One region of the Shewanella sp. Isolate8 genome, then DNA from elsewhere that is predicted to be linked to it. Evidence: predicted binding sites of a transcription regulator. Region 1 holds the regulator's gene; each other region holds the start of a gene.
The links. The regulator MetJ, encoded in region 1, represses methionine synthesis genes. The targets are predictions, from matches to a motif close to TAGACGTCTAGACGTCTA.

Region 1 (5,784 bases):
TCGCCACGCAGCGCAACGATATCGCGTATGCCCGAGTTCCAGTAGTGCTTCGCCAGCTCAACCAGCTCTTCATCGCTGGCATCGACCAGGGTCAGATGGGGCGCGGCCACAAGATCTGTCTCCTTCTGGATGCGCTCGATCACCCCGTGGGTACGATCGCGCACCCCCGAGTTGGCACCATAGGTTACCGAGACAAACTTGGGATTCAGCGGCTCTAGGCGTCTGATGGAGTTCCACAAGATGGTTTCCATCTCGGGGGTCGCCGGTGGGAAAAACTCGAATGACACATTGATATCACCATTAAGCTCAGACAAGCTTTGGTTCAATGAATTGGCGTGTTGTGCGTGATGAAAAGCCATCTTAATTCCCTCAGACCTAGAACAAGAAACATTTAGACGTTTGGACGTCTATATGTCCATATACTAGAGAAACTCAGAGTGATGTCAAGCCTAAAAATTGCCTCGTTAAGAAACAATTTGTTTATATGATAGACACTGAGTAGGGCGGCAGGCACAGAGACGCCTGTCTCACAGAATTAACCCGGCGAAACCCACTAATAAGAATAGAAAAAAAGAAGAGAGAAAGGCGTGAATAGCGGGTCGATGCGCGACATGCACATCGACCCATTAGATTACTCTTGCAGGAGATCCCGGCAGATCTGCGCCAGATCCGACTGCACCGCGGCAGCCGTCACCTCGCGCCCGGCGCCCGGACCACGTATGATCAGCGGATTGTCCTGATAGAAATCGCTGCGGATCACGAAGACATTATCGCCCGGCGTCAGATTGGCATAAGGGTGGCTCCTATCGACCCACTGGATCCCCACCTTGGCCTTGAGCTGGCCCTGGTCTGAATCCAATGACGCCACATACCTGAGCACCTTGTTCTGCTCGGCCGCCGCCTGATACTGCTGCAACATCTCACCGTCGAGTTCGGCCATGCGTTTGATGAAATCATCCAGCGGGATCTCAGCCAGCTTAGTCGGCACCAGAGACTCCAGCTCGATATCGTCCAGCTCTATGTCGTAACCTATCTCACGGGCCAAAATCAGCAACTTACGCTGCATGTCCCGACCGGAGAGATCGTCGCGGGGATCCGGCTCGGTAATGCCCAGCCCCTTAGCTTCCAGCACCAGCTCGGAGAAGGGTTTCTTGGCATCATAGTGCTCAAACAGCCAGCACAGGGTGCCAGAAAAAATACCGCCGACCGCCTCAATGCTATCGCCGCTGTTATGCAGATCGTTCAGCGCATGTTGCACCGGCAAGCCCGCACCACAGCTGGCGTTATAACGCCAAAACAGACGACGATTACCTAGTTGCTGTTTCAGCTCTTGATAGAAGGCCAGCGGCCCAGAACCCGCCAGCTTGTTGGCGCTGACGATATGGATGCCGCGGGCAAAGAATTCCGGGTACTGCAGGGTGAGATCGGCGCTGGCGCTGATATCCAGGGCGATCAACTCATCGCAATTTAGTGCCTGCAACTGCTCGAACAGATGGGAGTACTGCCAAGCCGTGCCCCGCTCGTCGAAGGCCTGTTGCCAGCTGCTTAAGTCAATATCTGTCTCGCTCAGCAGCGCCTTCTTCGAACTCAAGAGTCCCACCAACTCGACGCTGACCTCAAGCTCCTTATTGAGCACGGGGCGGGCACGCTTGAAGAGATCGATCCAGGCTTCGCCTATGTTGCCTATGCCTAGCAACAGGACACCGATACGCTTGCGCGGTCCGGCGCAGCGTCTGTGCACCTTCTGGGTCAACAGGTTTACCTGCGCCTTTGGCACCAAGGTCACCAGACTCAGGCCATCGTTGCACAGAGGATGCGCCTCACGGCTCAGCAGGCGCGAGAAGCCGCGACGATAGAGGCTGGCATCGGCGCTCACCAGGGCCACCAGGCCGAGATCGTCGCGCAGCTGTAACTCATCAATCCCCAGCTCGCTGCGCTTGGCCTCGAAGATGGCCTGAGCCTGCTTCTGATTTTCATGAGTAAAGGCCAGCTCGGCGCGGCCATGAGCCAGCGACCAGTAGGCCAGCGGCGTCAAACCTGCCTGGGCAAAACAGGCCAGCAGCTGCGGCAACTCGACCCCTATGGTCAGGCTAAACAGACTGACACTGGAAAGGCTAGTCACCACTGGGGCACTGGCCGAAGAGCTCTTAGGGGCGATCAGGGTAAAATCTGTATGGGGGGCGTAGCTTGAACGCACCGCCAGGCTGACTTCGGTATCGAATAGCGGCTGCAGAGTGCGGTTATGCAGCACAGGAGAGCCAAGGTGCGCTAGGCGGTTCGCCTCGGTGAGCGACATGCTCTTGAGCAACTTGGCATCGTTAATCCGGTTAGGGTCGGCGTTAAACACCCCCTCAACATCTGTCCAGATGGTGACACGTTCGATATCTGCAAGGCTCGCCAGCAAGGTGGCGCTGAAGTCTGAGCCGTTACGGCCGAGCAACAAGGTATCGCCCTGCTCATTGGCGCAGATAAAGCCGGTGATCACCAGACGCTCTTGAGGGTGGGCCTCAAGCAGGGCCTGTACCTTTTGGCGCGACTCGCCGATTCGGATCTGCGGCACGGCACCTTCGTCGGCCACCAACAGGGTTCGGGCATCCACATCAAGCGCCGCCACGCCAGACTCACGCAGCAACGCCGCCAGCAGACGTGAAGACCAGCGCTCGCCGAAACTCACCACCTGGTTACGTTGATAATCGTTAAGTTCATCGAGTGATAACAGGCTGCTAAGCTGCGACTTGTCGGTGGCCAGGCGCTCTCTCAGGCTACGGGCCTGCTCGTTGGAGAGCAGTTGCTCGATCAGATTCTGCTGGTAACTCACCAGCACCTGTAACTCTTCCTGCCACAGCTGATCTGTGTCGCACAGCTCCAGCAAACGATATAGGAAATTGGTACTCTTGCCCGCGGCCGACACCACGATAAGATCATCGCTGTGGCCATGGGTCAGTAAAATGTGGGCGACGCGGCGGTAACAATCTGCATCCGCTAAACTAGAACCACCAAACTTATGCAAATGACATCGTGTCATTATCTGCTCCTCAAACCCTTTAACTACTTACCGCGATAGCCGCTTCTAAACCCGCAAGAATATCTGCCACCAGATCCTCGCCATCTTCAATGCCCACTGACAAACGGATCAGGGTATCTTTAACGCCCGCCTCGCGGCGCGCCTCTGGGTCCATGGCTCTATGGGTCATGGTCGCGGGCACCGCCACCAGACTCTCTACGCCTCCCAGACTCTCGGCTACCGAGAAGTATTGTAACGCATCTAAAAAGGCAACGAGTGCCGATTCGCCACCTTTTAGCTCAAAACTCAGCATAGCGCCGAAGCCCTTCTGCTGTCTGGCCGCAATTTCATGGCCAGGATGCTCGGCAAGCCCCGGATAATACACTTTTTCCACCGCCTTGTGGTCACAAAGCAGTGCCAATACCTTCTGAGCGTTGGCTTGGTGTTCACGAATGCGCACCGCCAGGGTTCTCAGCCCCCTCAGAGTCAGGTAACTGTCGAAGGCCGACCCGGTGAGACCTAGGGTGTTCGACCACCAGTGCAGTAGCTCACCCACCTCAGGGTCTTTCGCCACCACGGCGCCGCCCACCACATCGCTATGGCCATTGATATATTTAGTGGTCGAGTGCACCACAATGTCGGCCCCCAGCAGCAGTGGCTGTTGTAAAACGGGAGAGAGGAAGGTGTTGTCCACCACCACCTGAGCGTCCACCTTGTGGCTCGCCTGGGCGATGGCCTGAATATCCACCACTCTCAGCAGCGGGTTAGAGGGGGTCTCCAGCCACACCATCTTAGGAGACTGGGTCAGTGCCTGCTCAAGCGCACGCTCGTCGGTTTGATCCACCACCAGGAGCCTAAAGGCACCCTTCTTGGCCAAATTGGTGAAGAGTCGATAGCTGCCGCCATAGCAATCGTGAGGCACCACCAGTAGATCCTCCGGCCCTAGCAGGCTGGTCACTAGGGTGATGGCCGCCATGCCGGTGCAGGTCACCACGCCAGTCGCCCCCTGCTCCAGTTCGGCAATCGCCTCCCCCAGAATAGAACGGGTCGGGTTGCCGGAACGGCTGTAATCGAAATCCCGCGGCTGCTGATGCCCTTCAAACGAGTAGTTTGTCGACAGATAGATAGGCGGCACCACGGCACCGTGCTGAGTGTCTGACTCTATGCCTCGTCGTACGGCGGCGGTGGCTAGTTTACGCGCTGTCATCTTCAACTCCTCAATATGGATCTGGGCAGGCATCTTAGACTAAAGAGATGTCTGGACGTCTAAATGTACCTAAGCCGGTAGTGAGCGTCAACAACTTTTAGACGTTTAGACGTCCAAACATTTAGAAATCTATTTGCATTTACCAAAAATTCGAGGCAATAATTTGACTGTAATTTGTAAGGGTTTAAAATCTGCACCGAATTTTAGAATTTACAGGTGAGTCAATGACTGAGTGGAATGGCGATTATATCAGCCCCTATGCTGAACATGGTAAGAAGAATGAGCAGGTAAAGAAGATCACTGTCTCTATTCCTCTAAAGGTGCTTAAGGTGTTAACCGATGAGCGCACTCGGCGCCAGGTCAACAACTTGCGTCACGCCACCAATAGCGAACTGCTATGCGAGGCTTTCCTGCACGCCTACACTGGCCAGCCACTTCCCCAAGACGATGACCTGTCTAAAGACAAACCCGATAGCATCCCAGCCGAAGTCAAACGCCTGATGACAGAGATGGGCATAGAGTGGGAAGAGATGGAATAGTCCACTCATACACGAATCGACAGAGGGATCGCTTAGCGATCCCTCTTTAGTTTTCAACTTTTATCTGGAACACCCCAGTGCCTGCACTTCCACTCGATCCCCATATTCTGGCGCTTGCCTCACTGATAGTCTTCGTCGGCGCCCTCACCCAGAGCCTAATCGGCTTTGGTATGGCGGTAGTTGCCGCGCCCCTGCTCTATCTTATCGAGCCGTCACTGGTGCCGGCCCCCGTGATCCTGATGGGCTTCTCTATCGCTATGCTGACCCTGCTGCGCGAGCGTGGCGCCCTGGAATTCAACGGCCTACAGTATGCCTTGCTGGGACGCATCCCCGGCGGCTTCATCGGTGCAGGCCTGCTATTGGTCGCGCCTCAAGCCGTGCTGGGAATGACCATCGCCATCATCGTGGCCATCGCCGTACTGCTCAGCCTGCTGCGGCTCAACCTGGTGGTTAACCGTCGCAGCCTGTTTATCGCCGGGGTGATCTCCGGCATCTTCGGCAACATCGCCGCCATCGGCGGACCGCCGCTGGCCATACTGCTCTCGGGCAAAGATGCTAAGCAGTTTCGCGCGGCCCTATCGGCCTTCTTCATCTTCAGCTCTACTATCGCTATAGTGATTCTGGGACTCACAGGTCTGCTGACCCTGCATCACTTCTACTGCTCGGCGCTGCTGCTTCCCTCAGTGCTGCTCGGTTACCTGGTGGCCAATCGCCTGGTGGGGCGCATAGACAAGAACAAGACCCGCCTCATGACCCTGGTGCTCTGTAGTCTGAGCGCCATCCTGCTGGCCGCCAAGTCCTCAAGCGCCCTGCTGTAACTCCTCTAGGATAAAGAGAAGGCCGACATTACAGCCGGCCTTCTTGTTTCAGCTAAAAAACCTATCCCTAGAAATGATAGGAGGTCTGAATCACCCCGCCCACGGCGTCATCTGTGCCCACCAGACCGGTGAGATCCAGATTAAAGGAGCGGCCTATGGTAAAGCCTGTGCCCAGGGTATAGAGGTTGCTGCTGGTATCTTTCATATCGTGGCGAT
Region 2 (5,784 bases), 250 kb from region 1:
AGTTCACCGGCCAATAGCGGACCGGCGCAGGCCACAGGGGCATACAGGCCGACACCATGGGTCGATGCCTGAGCGCGGTGAGCGGTGCCGAAGGCATCCATTACATAGACATCACACAGGGCGGCCAGCTTCTTGGCCAGCGCCTCGTCGTTCTTCTTCTCGCCCACGTTGAAGCGCACGTTCTCGAATACCACGACTTCACCGACATTGGCTTCTACGCCATCGAGATAGTCTTTAGCAAGACGTACCGGGCAGTCCAGCGCCTTGTCCAGGTAATCGACAACCGGCTGCATAGAGAACTCGCTGTTGTACTCGCCTTCGGTCGGACGCCCCAAATGAGACATCACCATCACGGCCGCGCCTTTCTCGAGCGCCAGCTTGATGGTTGGCAGAGAGGCACGCAGACGCGCGTCGCTGGTGACCACACCATCGCTTACAGGGACATTGAGGTCTTCACGGATAAGCACGCGCTTGCCCTGAAGATCTAACGCTGACATATTGATAATCGCCATTTCACGTTTCCTTAAAGTTTAAAGTTAAAAATAAAAGTTAAAGCAAAACTGGATTTCCCACCGCCGGGACGCTTCACCGGCACTAGGCTAAAAACATTCAAATCAGGCTCTTACGGCCTTTATCATCTCTAAACTGGTGTCCAACATACGGTTGGCAAAGCCCCACTCGTTGTCACACCACAAGAGTAATTTCACCAGATGGCCGTCGCTCACCCGCGTCTGGGTGCCGTCGACGATACTGGATCTGGGATCATGGTTAAAATCGCACGATACCAATGGCGCATTAGTATAGCCCACAACCCCTTGGTATGAGCCATTTGCCGCCTGAGATAATACCTGGTTCACTGTATCGATATCGACACGTTTATCTAAGGTGACCGATAAGTCAATTGCAGTCACATTAATTGTCGGCACGCGCACAGATATCGCCTCAAACTTATCCTTCATCTCGGGCAGGATACGCTCAATCCCTCTGGCCAGCTTGGTATCGACCGGAATGATCGACTGCCCCGCCGCGCGAGTACGTCTGAGGTCGTCATGATAGGCGTCGATCACTTGTTGATCGTTCATCGCCGAGTGAATCGTAGTGATGGCGCCGCTGCGCACCTTAAAGGCACGGTCTAGCACCTGGATAATGGGCACCAGGCAGTTGGTGGTGCATGAGGCGTTGGAGACCACCTGATGCTCCGCCTTGAGATCTTGATGATTCACGCCATAGACTATGGTGGCGTCTACGTCGCCGGATGAGGGGTGGCTGATCAGCACCTGTTTGGCGCCCGCCTTGATATGGGCCTCACAGGCCTGACGGTCGATGAGGGCACCCGTGGCCTCATACACGATATCGATATCCAGAGATTTCCAGGGAAGCTTCTCGGCATCTTCCTCATGCAGCAGCAGGATATGGTCATCCCCTATGGTCATCGTATTGGCGTCGAGTGACGCGGGAGACTGAAAGCGACCATGGGTAGTATCGTATTGGGTCAGATGAAGCATGGCTTCGGGGTTGGCAAGTTCATTAATGGCGACAATCTGGATCTGATCCCGCTTGCCTGACTCATAGAGGGCACGAAGAATCGAGCGGCCAATCCGGCCATAACCATTAATCGCAACTTTAATCATTAATTGCTTCCACTCCTAACACCGTCCTGAGATAGGCTTCTTATGCGACAACGGCCTATCGTCATCGATAAGCCGAGTCATCATGGCATAGGGCAACTGCTTGCCCTACGCCCTTGGTGGCAATGCCTTATAGTATGGCGTTAGCCTTGGCTACCACGTTTTCCACTGTGAAGCCGAAGTGCTTCATCAGCGCGCCGCCTGGTGCAGACTCACCAAAGGTGGTCATGCCGACGATAGCGCCGTCGAAACCGACATACTTGTGCCAGTAGTCGACGTGAGCCGCTTCGATGGCGACACGCTTGGTGACAGAAGCTGGCAGTACAGAGGCCTTGTAGTCTGCGTCCTGTGCGTCGAACACGTCTGTAGATGGCATAGACACCACACGTACCGCCTTGCCCTGCTCGGTCAGCGCCTTAGCTGAATCCAGTGCCAGCTGCACCTCACTACCGGTTGCGATCAGAATAAGATCTGGTGTACCGGCGCAGTCTTGCAACACATAAGCACCCTTGGCGATGTTAGCCAGTTGCTCTTCGGTGCGTGGCTGTGCAGGCAGACCCTGACGGCTGAACACCAGTGAAGTCGGCGCATTACGACGCTCGATAGCCATCTTCCATGCCACGGCAGTTTCCGCCGCATCACATGGACGCCATACCATCATGTTTGGTGTCATGCGCAGGTTTGCCAGCTGCTCAACCGGTTGGTGAGTCGGGCCATCTTCACCCTGACCGATAGAGTCGTGGGTGTAAACGAAGATGTTTTGGATGCCCATCAGTGCAGACATGCGTACCGCGTTACGGGCGTATTCCATGAACATCATGAAGGTCGCGCCGTAGTTGATGAAACCACCGTGCAGTGACACACCGTTCATGATGCCACTCATACCGAACTCACGCACACCGTAGTAGATGTAGTTACCGGCAGGATCTTCCTGGATACCCTTAGAACCAGACCATAGGGTCAGGTTAGAACCGGCCAGGTCGGCAGAGCCGCCGAGCAGTTCAGGTAGGGCTGCGCCGAAGGCCGCGATGGCATTTTGTGATGCCTTACGGCTGGCGATGTTTTCGCCCTTCTCTTGGCACTCTTTGATGAAGGCCTGTGCCTTCTCTTCGAAATCGGCTGGCAATTCGCCAGTGATCACGCGGCGCTTATATTCGGCAGCCAGCTCTGGGTAAGCGGCTTCATAGGCAGCAAGCTTCTCGTTCCAGGCAGACTCGTTAACCGCGCCCACTTCTTTAGCGTCCCAACCTGCGTACACGTCGGCAGGGATCTCGAATGGACCATGCTCCCAACCCAGGAACTCACGAGCCGCAGCGATTTCGGCATCGCCCAGTGGCGCGCCGTGACAGTCGTGGCTGCCAGACTTGTTTGGTGAACCGAAACCGATAATGGTCTTGCAGCAGATCATGCTTGGCTTATCGGTAACAGACTTAGCTTCTTCGATAGCCGCGCGAATCGCGTCGCTGTCGTGACCATCGACGCCGGCAATCACGTGCCAGCCGTAAGATTCGAAACGCTTAGCGGTATCGTCGGTGAACCAGCCCTCGACGTGACCGTCGATAGAGATGCCGTTGTCATCCCAGAAGGCAATCAGCTTGCCAAGGCCTAGGGTACCCGCCAGTGAACAGGCCTCGTGAGAGATACCTTCCATCAGACAGCCATCACCTAGGAAACAGTAGGTGAAGTGGTCAACGATATCGTGTCCAGGACGGTTAAATTGCGCCGCCAGAGTCTTCTCGGCAATCGCCATACCTACGGCGTTGCTGATACCCGCGCCCAGAGGACCCGTAGTAGTTTCAACGCCTGGGGTGTAACCATACTCAGGGTGACCTGGGGTCTTAGAGTGCAGCTGACGGAAGCTCTTTAGCTCATCCATCGGCAGTGCATAACCCGTCAGGTGAAGCAGAGAGTAAATCAGCATAGAGCCGTGGCCGTTTGAAAGGATGAAACGGTCGCGGTCGACCCACTCTGGGTTGTTTGGGTTGTGCTTCAGGAAATCATTCCACAACACTTCGGCGATATCGGCCATACCCAATGGCGCACCTGGGTGACCAGAGTTGGCTTTCTGAACGGCATCCATACTTAACACACGGATAGCGTTTGCGAGTTCTTTACGAGATGACATGCTCTCTCCTGCTGATTTGAATGTTGGGGATTTTGCGGGCCGAATTTGCGGGCAACAATGGGGGCATATTTTCCCCTACTCGCGGATGGGACGCAAATAAATTTCGCCCTTTAGCTTAGATTAAATCCTTCTAGACCCGAAAAACGGCGCTTCTGCCATCCCAGGTAAAACCTCGCTTACCGCCTTAGGGGGAGTCAGGATTTCACTTACCCGCGCCGGAACAAACCGCACCTCCTAGCCACCCCTCTTGGCCGCCGCGGCACTAATCCGTCCGAAGCGATCCTTTGGCAATAAAAAACTGGCGGCTTATAACGTCAATTAAAAACAGCAATAACAACAAGTTATGAAGAACTTTTATTTAAACTCATCCGAGGCATTAGAATAATTACCCGGTTTTACTCCACAATTTTCATCGAAAAGGGTGTTATCCGATCTGATTTCCACTAAAATGGCCGTCTAGATGTAGATACTTCTACACATTCGAATTGTTTAAAGACGAGATTTTTCCATTATGGCAAAGCACTTGTTTACCTCTGAGTCGGTCTCAGAAGGTCATCCAGATAAAATCGCCGATCAAATTTCTGATGCGGTACTCGACGCGATCTTAGAACAAGATCCTAAGGCACGTGTGGCGTGCGAAACATACGTCAAAACCGGCATGGTGATGGTAGGTGGTGAGGTGACCACCTCTGCATGGGTCGACATCGAAGAGCTAACCCGTAAGACGGTACGCGAGATCGGCTACACCCACTCGGACATGGGCTTCGACGCCGACTCTTGTGCGGTACTCAACGCCATTGGTAAGCAGTCTCCAGACATCAACCAGGGTGTCGATCGCGCCGATCCTAAAGAGCAAGGCGCCGGTGACCAGGGCCTGATGTTCGGTTACGCCAGCAACGAAACCGACGTACTGATGCCAGCGCCTATCACCTATGCCCACGCACTGGTGAAGCGTCAATCGGAAGTACGCAAAGACAAGACACTGCCTTGGCTACGCCCAGATGCCAAGAGCCAGGTGACCTTCGCCTACGAAGACAACAAGATCGTCGGCATCGATGCCGTCGTGCTTTCTACTCAGCACTGCGACAGCGTCAGCCAGTCTGATCTGATCGAAGGCGTGATGGAAACCATCATCAAGCCAGTGCTACCAGCACAGTGGCTGAACAAAGACACCAAGTACTTCATCAACCCAACCGGCCGTTTCGTTATCGGTGGTCCTATGGGTGACTGTGGTCTGACGGGTCGTAAGATCATCGTCGATACCTACGGCGGCATGGCACGTCACGGCGGCGGCGCCTTCTCGGGCAAAGACCCATCGAAAGTTGACCGCAGCGCGGCCTATGCGGCACGTTATGTGGCGAAGAACATAGTGGCAGCCGGTCTGGCGGATCGCTGTGAGATCCAGGTGTCTTACGCTATCGGTGTGGCCGAGCCAACCTCTATCAGCGTCGAAACCTTCGGCACGGGCAAGGTCTCTGAAGAAGTGCTAATCGGCCTGGTTCGTCAACACTTCGATCTGCGCCCATACGGCCTGACCGAGATGCTGGATCTGGCCCGTCCTATCTACAAGGCAACTGCGGCTTACGGTCACTTCGGTCGTAACGAGTTCCCTTGGGAGCGCACCGACAAGGCAGAGGCGCTACGCGCAGACGCTAAGCTGTAAGATTGGATTTCGCCAGTCAGCAAAAAGCCGCCCTTTGGCGGCTTTTTTGTATCTTGGTCAATGAGATATATTAATTGCGACTAGAGGACTCATTACCAGTAGAGAATCGCTTCTCAAGATAGAGGCTCACCATGCTGAAGAGCATGATGCCGACCCCGTCGGCCAGTAAGTCATAGCCATCGAAGGTGCGACTGGGAAAATACTGCTGACTGCACTCCTCGATGATCACCACAATCGCCACCACCACAGCCCCCAGATAGGGCCGCACCTTGCCGAGGGACACACGCCTGAAATGACTGCCGACATTGGCAAACAAGGTCAGGGTGCCAAACAAGATCATATGCCCGAGCTTGTCACCGTAGGGAATC
Region 3 (5,784 bases), on a different contig from region 1:
AAATCGGCTTAAAAGACAGCATTAAGCGCGATCGCGCCATTCTCTGACGGGTTTTTGCGCACTTGAGGCGTAATTTATTGATCTTGTAACCAAGTTGTGGATTTTTAATGCGATCGCTCTTTATTCCGGTGGGAAAGATAGCATACACTTGAACGGATCTGGCATCAGTTGCTGCGGATCGCATTCGCAATAACAATAACCTATTTACCTTTACCGCCTAAGGAAGATTCTAGTCATGAAATATATTGAGATTGATGAAGAGCTATATCGCCATATTGCCAGCAAGACAGAGCGCATAGGAGAGAGTGCTTCAGAGATCCTGCGACGATTACTCGGCCTAGACGTAGAGACGGTTGCCATGGTGCAGCCTGCGCAGATCAGCCAGCCTGGCCTAGATAAAGAGGTAGCACAAGAACAAAAGGTGGCGAGTCTCGATGCCGACACTCTGATCGACAAGGCGGCACTGGCACAGCAGAAAGGCGCCGTCGGTCGCTTCCTGTTTACCTTAGAGGCTATCTACAAGGCCACGCCAAATCAATTCGATCAGGTGTTACAGATCCAGGGGCGCGATCGTCTCTATTTCGCCACCTCAAAAGAGTCATTGCTCAAGGCCAGTAAGTCGGCCAACCCGAAAGAGATAGGTAACAGCGGCTTCTGGGTGACCACCAATAACAATACGGCCAAGAAGCGCACCATCCTAAGCGAAGTGTTGGGGCAGTTTGGCGTGCAAGAAAAACAGATTGAATCCATAATCGGTCATATTTAGTCGGCATACTGAGGTTCAATCTACCCATCACTTAGGAGTAAATTTTGGCGCTACACGAGCGAGCAGGTTTAGCTGCACAACAAAGGGACTTGGTTAATATTCCTAAACTGATGAGCCATTATTATCGGCTCTCACCGGATGTGACCAATGATGCGCAGAAGGTTACCTTCGGCACCTCGGGTCACAGAGGCTGTGCCTTCAGTAAGAGTTTCAACGAGAAACATATCCTGGCTATCGTTCAGGCCGTAGTGGATCACCGCATTGAGGCGGGGGTAAAAGGCCCCATGATAGTGGGCATAGATACCCATGCACTGTCTCAGGCGGCCTATGTCACGGCGCTTGAGGTGTTAACCGCCAATGGCGTTCAGGTGATTGTCGCCAAGAATGATGAATATACGCCGACTCCAGTGGTGTCACATGCCATCATCGCCGCTAATCGCGGCCAGGGCGCATCGCTTACCGACGGCCTTATCATCACGCCATCGCATAATCCACCCCAAGATGGTGGCATCAAATACAATCCGCCCCATGGTGGCCCCGCCGAAGGCGGCATTACGGCCTGGGTCGAGCAGCGTGCAAACGATTATCTGGCCAAGCAGCTCGAAGGGGTGAAACGCCTCAATTACTCGGTTGCACTGAAAACAGGGCTGATCGTCGAGCGGGATCTGATGGCTGAGTATGTCGTCGATCTAGAGCAGGTGATCGACATGCGGGCCATTAAGCAGGCTGGCATTCGCATCGGAGTCGATCCCCTAGGTGGTTCAGGGATCCACTATTGGGCCAAGATTGCCGAGCAATACGGGCTGGATATCACATTAGTAAACGATCGTATCGATCCCGCCTTTAGTTTTATGCCGCTGGATAAGGATGGCAAGATCCGTATGGACTGTTCATCCCCCTATGCCATGGCGGGTCTGCTGGCGCACCAGGATGCCTTCGATATCTGTGTCGGCAACGATCCCGATTACGACAGGCACGGCATCGTCTGTCCGGACACAGGCCTGATGAACCCAAACCATTACCTGGCGGTTGCCATCGAATATCTGCTGTCCTATCGCCCGCAGTGGTCAGCCGATCTTAAGATAGGCAAGACACTGGTCTCCAGCGCCATGATAGACAAGGTATGCCGTGAGCAGTCGCGCAGTCTTTGTGAGGTACCGGTAGGCTTTAAATGGTTCGTCGATGGCCTGGCCGATGCCAGCTTCGCCTTCGGCGGTGAAGAGAGTGCTGGCGCCGCCTTCCTACGTCGTGATGGTGGCAGTTGGTGTACCGATAAAGATGGTTTTATCCTGGCGCTGCTGGCGGCAGAGATACTGGCGGTTACCGGCAAGACGCCGGCCAAGCTCTATGCCGAGATGGTCGAGCGTCACGGCGAGAGTTTCTACAAGCGCATCGACTCGCCGGTCAACCCTAAACGTAAGGCTAAGTTTAACCAGCTGGTGAGCGAGCCGCTTAATGTCAGCGATCTTGGCTGCGAAACCATGGCGGGGGATACCATCCTAGAGGTGCTCACCCATGCACCGGGCAATGGTGCGGCTATCGGCGGCATTAAGGTGGTTACCGAAAATGCCTGGTTTGCGGCGCGGCCATCGGGGACCGAGGCGCTATTTAAGCTCTATGGCGAGAGTTTTGTTAGCCAGGCGCATCTCGAGCAAGTGCTCGAACAGGCCCAGCAGATGATAGAGCGGCTGTTGGCTTAATCGAAGTCGGCCAACTCGCTCTGGTCTAAACCTTAGTCGGTTACTCCATAGCAGCTTAATACTTAGGCAAAATAAAAAAGCCAGTGAATCACTGGCTTTTTTTGTGGGCGTAACTTGCATCGAGCTGCTTGGAATAACCAAGCGCTAGTAGGTGAGGTGACAGCTAGGCAAGTTGTTCTTTTCCAGATAGTTTTGATGATACTCTTCGGCCTTATGGAAGGTCAGCACTGGGACTATTTCGGTCACTATGGGTCTTATTCCCCACTTACCGCTGCGGGCAAGGGCCAATTTCGATGCCTCTGCCTCGGCTTTTTGCTGCTTATCGTGGAAGAAGATGGCGCTGCGATACTGACTGCCGATATCCCCCCCCTGCATGTTGAGCATAGTCGGGTTGTGGTTGCTCCAGAACACCGCCAGCAGATCTTCGAAACTCACCTTAGACTTGTCATACTCGACCTGTACCACCTCTGCGTGCCCGGTTGTGCCAGTTTTAACCTCTTTATAAGTGGTCGCCTTGTCATCGCCGCCCATATAGCCGCAGGTGGCAGAGGTCACACCGTCTATCTGCTTGAAAAAATACTCTACACCCCAGAAACAGCCTGCGCCAAATGTTGCTAATGCCATGGTTGACCTCGTATCGATTGAGCCTATCAATGTTTATCTCTTGTTATTAATTGTTCCGGTTTGCCAAACGCTACTTGGATGTTTAGACGTCCAGATGGCTTTATTTTGTATTATCTGATTAACGAATGCAATAGAGAAATTATGCGTCGATTGACTGGCCCGCGTGGCCGTGGGTTCGCTTAAATGATACTATGCTGGCCAATTGATAATAATGCTAATAAATCCAAGGAGTCGCCCCGCAAGCTTGCCTAGGCAAGTGCGCCGGTTTGGCGATGGAATGAAGGAGTTTTCTGTGCAAGACACCCTGATGTTGTCGAAAGATTTTTTGCAATTGACCTTAGACAATCCTGTTAGCCTTGCGGCGCCGTTCGAATTTAACCTAGGGCAGCACACTCAGGTTTCCGTGTGGGATACCGGCGTGATCGCCTTTGAGCCTTTGTCTAAGACAGATGCCCAAGCCAAGAGCATAGTGCTCTCCTCAGCGGTACACGGTAACGAGACGGCGCCCATCGAGTTATGCAATCAGCTGATCACTGCGCTGTTGTCCGAGACCCTTATTGCGGCTCATCGCGTGCTGTTTTTAATCGGTAACCCGCCGGCCATCCTCAATGGCACCCGTTTCGTCGAGGAAAACCTCAATCGTCTGTTTAGCGGTGCCCACTCACGAGGCGAAGGCCTGATCAACGCCGAGCGTCTACGTGCCCAGAAGCTGGAGCAGTATGTGGATCGCTTCTTTAACGCCGCGCCTCAAGGGGGCGATCGCTTCCATTACGACCTGCATACCGCGATTCGCGCCTCCAAGCATGAGAAGTTTGCCATCTATCCTTATCCTCATGGCGAGCCCTATAGCGGTGAGCAGATCATGTTCCTGGCTGCCTGCGGCATCAAGACAGTGCTGTTCCACCACGAACCTACGACCACCTTTAGTTACTTCTCGGCCCACGGTTATCAGGCACACGCCTTTACCATAGAGCTGGGCAAGGTGATGCCTATGGGGCAGAACGATATGACTCGCTTTATCGCGGTCAAGGAGATGCTGACTCGTCTGGTAAGCGGCCGCGATCTCGAGCTCGGTGAGTTTGACCCGAGTCAGGTGAATCTGTATCAGGTAAATCGTTCCATCAACAAGCAGTTTGACGACTTTAGCTTTACCTTTGCCGATGACGTAGAGAATTTCACCGCGTTTCCAAAGGGTTATATATTGGCTAAGGATGGCGGGACTGAGATAAAGGTCGAGGCCGAATCTGAGTCTATCGTATTTCCCAACGCCAATGTGCCGGTTGGGCAGCGTACTGTGCTGTGTTTAGTGCCTGCCAAAGATTATCGCGTGGTCTAGTATCCGGCTTGTAAAGCTAGCGATACATGGGCGGGGACAGCTAGTTGTCGGCCGCGCCTCGCGATAGCTTGCTAGGTAGTTTACGTTAACGTAACTTTAAGGCCGCGTCATAATAGAGAATAGTGAACAATTTAGGATGTTCGCAGTCAGATAACAAGAAAACTCAGCTGATAAGAGAATAGTATGAGCAACGCAACGAGCAATACAGAGACTGTCCATCGCGTCAGTTTTCTCGATAAGGATTCATTATCGATCCCGATCCTGAAGATCCTTCAAGCCGACGGTACCACCTTTGAAAATGCTGTGTTACCCGTGATCGATCAGGATTTGGCTGCCAAAATTTATGATACTTGTGTGTTCACACGAGTACTCGACGAGCGCATGTTAGCCGCTCAGCGTCAGGGACGGATCAGCTTCTACATGACCTGTACCGGTGAAGAAGCCGCCGTCGTCGGCAGTGTCGCCGCCCTGGACCAAGACGATGTGATTCTAGCTCAGTACCGTGAGCACGCGGCGATCCGCTATCGTGGCTTCACCACTGAGCAATTCATGAATCAGATGTTCAGTAACGAGAAAGATCTGGGTAAAGGCCGTCAGATGCCGATCCACTATGGCTGTGAGGCGCTGAATTACCAGACCATCTCATCGCCACTGGCCACGCAGATCCCACAGGCCACAGGTGTCGGCTATAGCCTTAAGATGCAGGGTAAACGTAACGTTGCCATCTGCTATTTCGGTGAAGGCGCCGCCTCTGAAGGCGATTTCCACGCTGGCCTGAACATGGCGGCGGTGCTGAACTCGCCAACCATCTTCTTCTGTCGTAACAATGGCTACGCCATCTCAACCCCGACCAACGAGCAATTTGCCGGTAACGGCATCGCCAGTCGTGGTGTGGGCTATGGCATGCACACCATTCGCGTGGATGGTAACGATATGTTAGCCGTGATGGCGGCTACGCAGCAGGCGAGAGCCTATGCGCTTGAGCACAACAAGCCTGTGCTGATTGAAGCCATGACCTATCGTCTCGGCGCTCACTCCTCTTCAGACGACCCATCTGGTTACCGTTCTAAAGACGAAGAGGCCAAGTGGCAGCAGCACGACCCGGTTAAGCGTTTTAAGCTGTGGCTGATCAATAAGGGATGGCTCGCCGAAAACGATGATGCGGCCCTGTATGAGAAGTACCGTGAAGAGGTATTGGCTGCGGTGAAGGTCGCCGAGAAGCTACCGGCACCTAAGATCGACGAGATCATCGAAGATGTCTTCGACGAACCGACGCCGAGACTCAAGCAGCAACTGACCGAGCTTAAGCAGCACATCAAGAAATATCCTGATTCCTATCCACGCAGCGCAGGGAGAGA

Region 2: the regulator MetJ is predicted to act here: its motif matches at 4,203-4,220, upstream of metK (methionine adenosyltransferase).
Region 3: the regulator MetJ is predicted to act here: its motif matches at 3,166-3,183, upstream of msrA (peptide-methionine (S)-S-oxide reductase MsrA).

Annotation. Positions count from the first base shown of each region.
Region 1 covers NZ_JAKEVI010000003.1:480,593-486,376, forward strand. The annotation lists gene metF (methylenetetrahydrofolate reductase) at 1-359, opposite strand, end outside; gene L1D43_RS14615 (bifunctional aspartate kinase/homoserine dehydrogenase II) at 632-3,025, opposite strand; gene metB (cystathionine gamma-synthase) at 3,045-4,211, opposite strand; gene metJ (met regulon transcriptional regulator MetJ) at 4,436-4,750, shown strand; gene L1D43_RS14630 (sulfite exporter TauE/SafE family protein) at 4,828-5,568, shown strand; gene L1D43_RS14635 (conjugal transfer protein TraF) at 5,636-5,784, opposite strand, start outside.
Region 2 covers NZ_JAKEVI010000003.1:227,186-232,969, forward strand. The annotation lists gene L1D43_RS13460 (phosphoglycerate kinase) at 1-512, opposite strand, end outside; gene epd (erythrose-4-phosphate dehydrogenase) at 615-1,631, opposite strand; gene tkt (transketolase) at 1,759-3,753, opposite strand; gene metK (methionine adenosyltransferase) at 4,265-5,416, shown strand; gene L1D43_RS13480 (VanZ family protein) at 5,487-5,784, opposite strand, start outside.
Region 3 covers NZ_JAKEVI010000001.1:1,646,851-1,652,634, forward strand. The annotation lists gene seqA (replication initiation negative regulator SeqA) at 236-766, shown strand; gene pgm (phosphoglucomutase (alpha-D-glucose-1,6-bisphosphate-dependent)) at 811-2,466, shown strand; gene msrA (peptide-methionine (S)-S-oxide reductase MsrA) at 2,611-3,090, opposite strand; gene astE (succinylglutamate desuccinylase) at 3,383-4,426, shown strand; gene L1D43_RS07275 (thiamine pyrophosphate-dependent dehydrogenase E1 component subunit alpha) at 4,610-5,784, shown strand, end outside.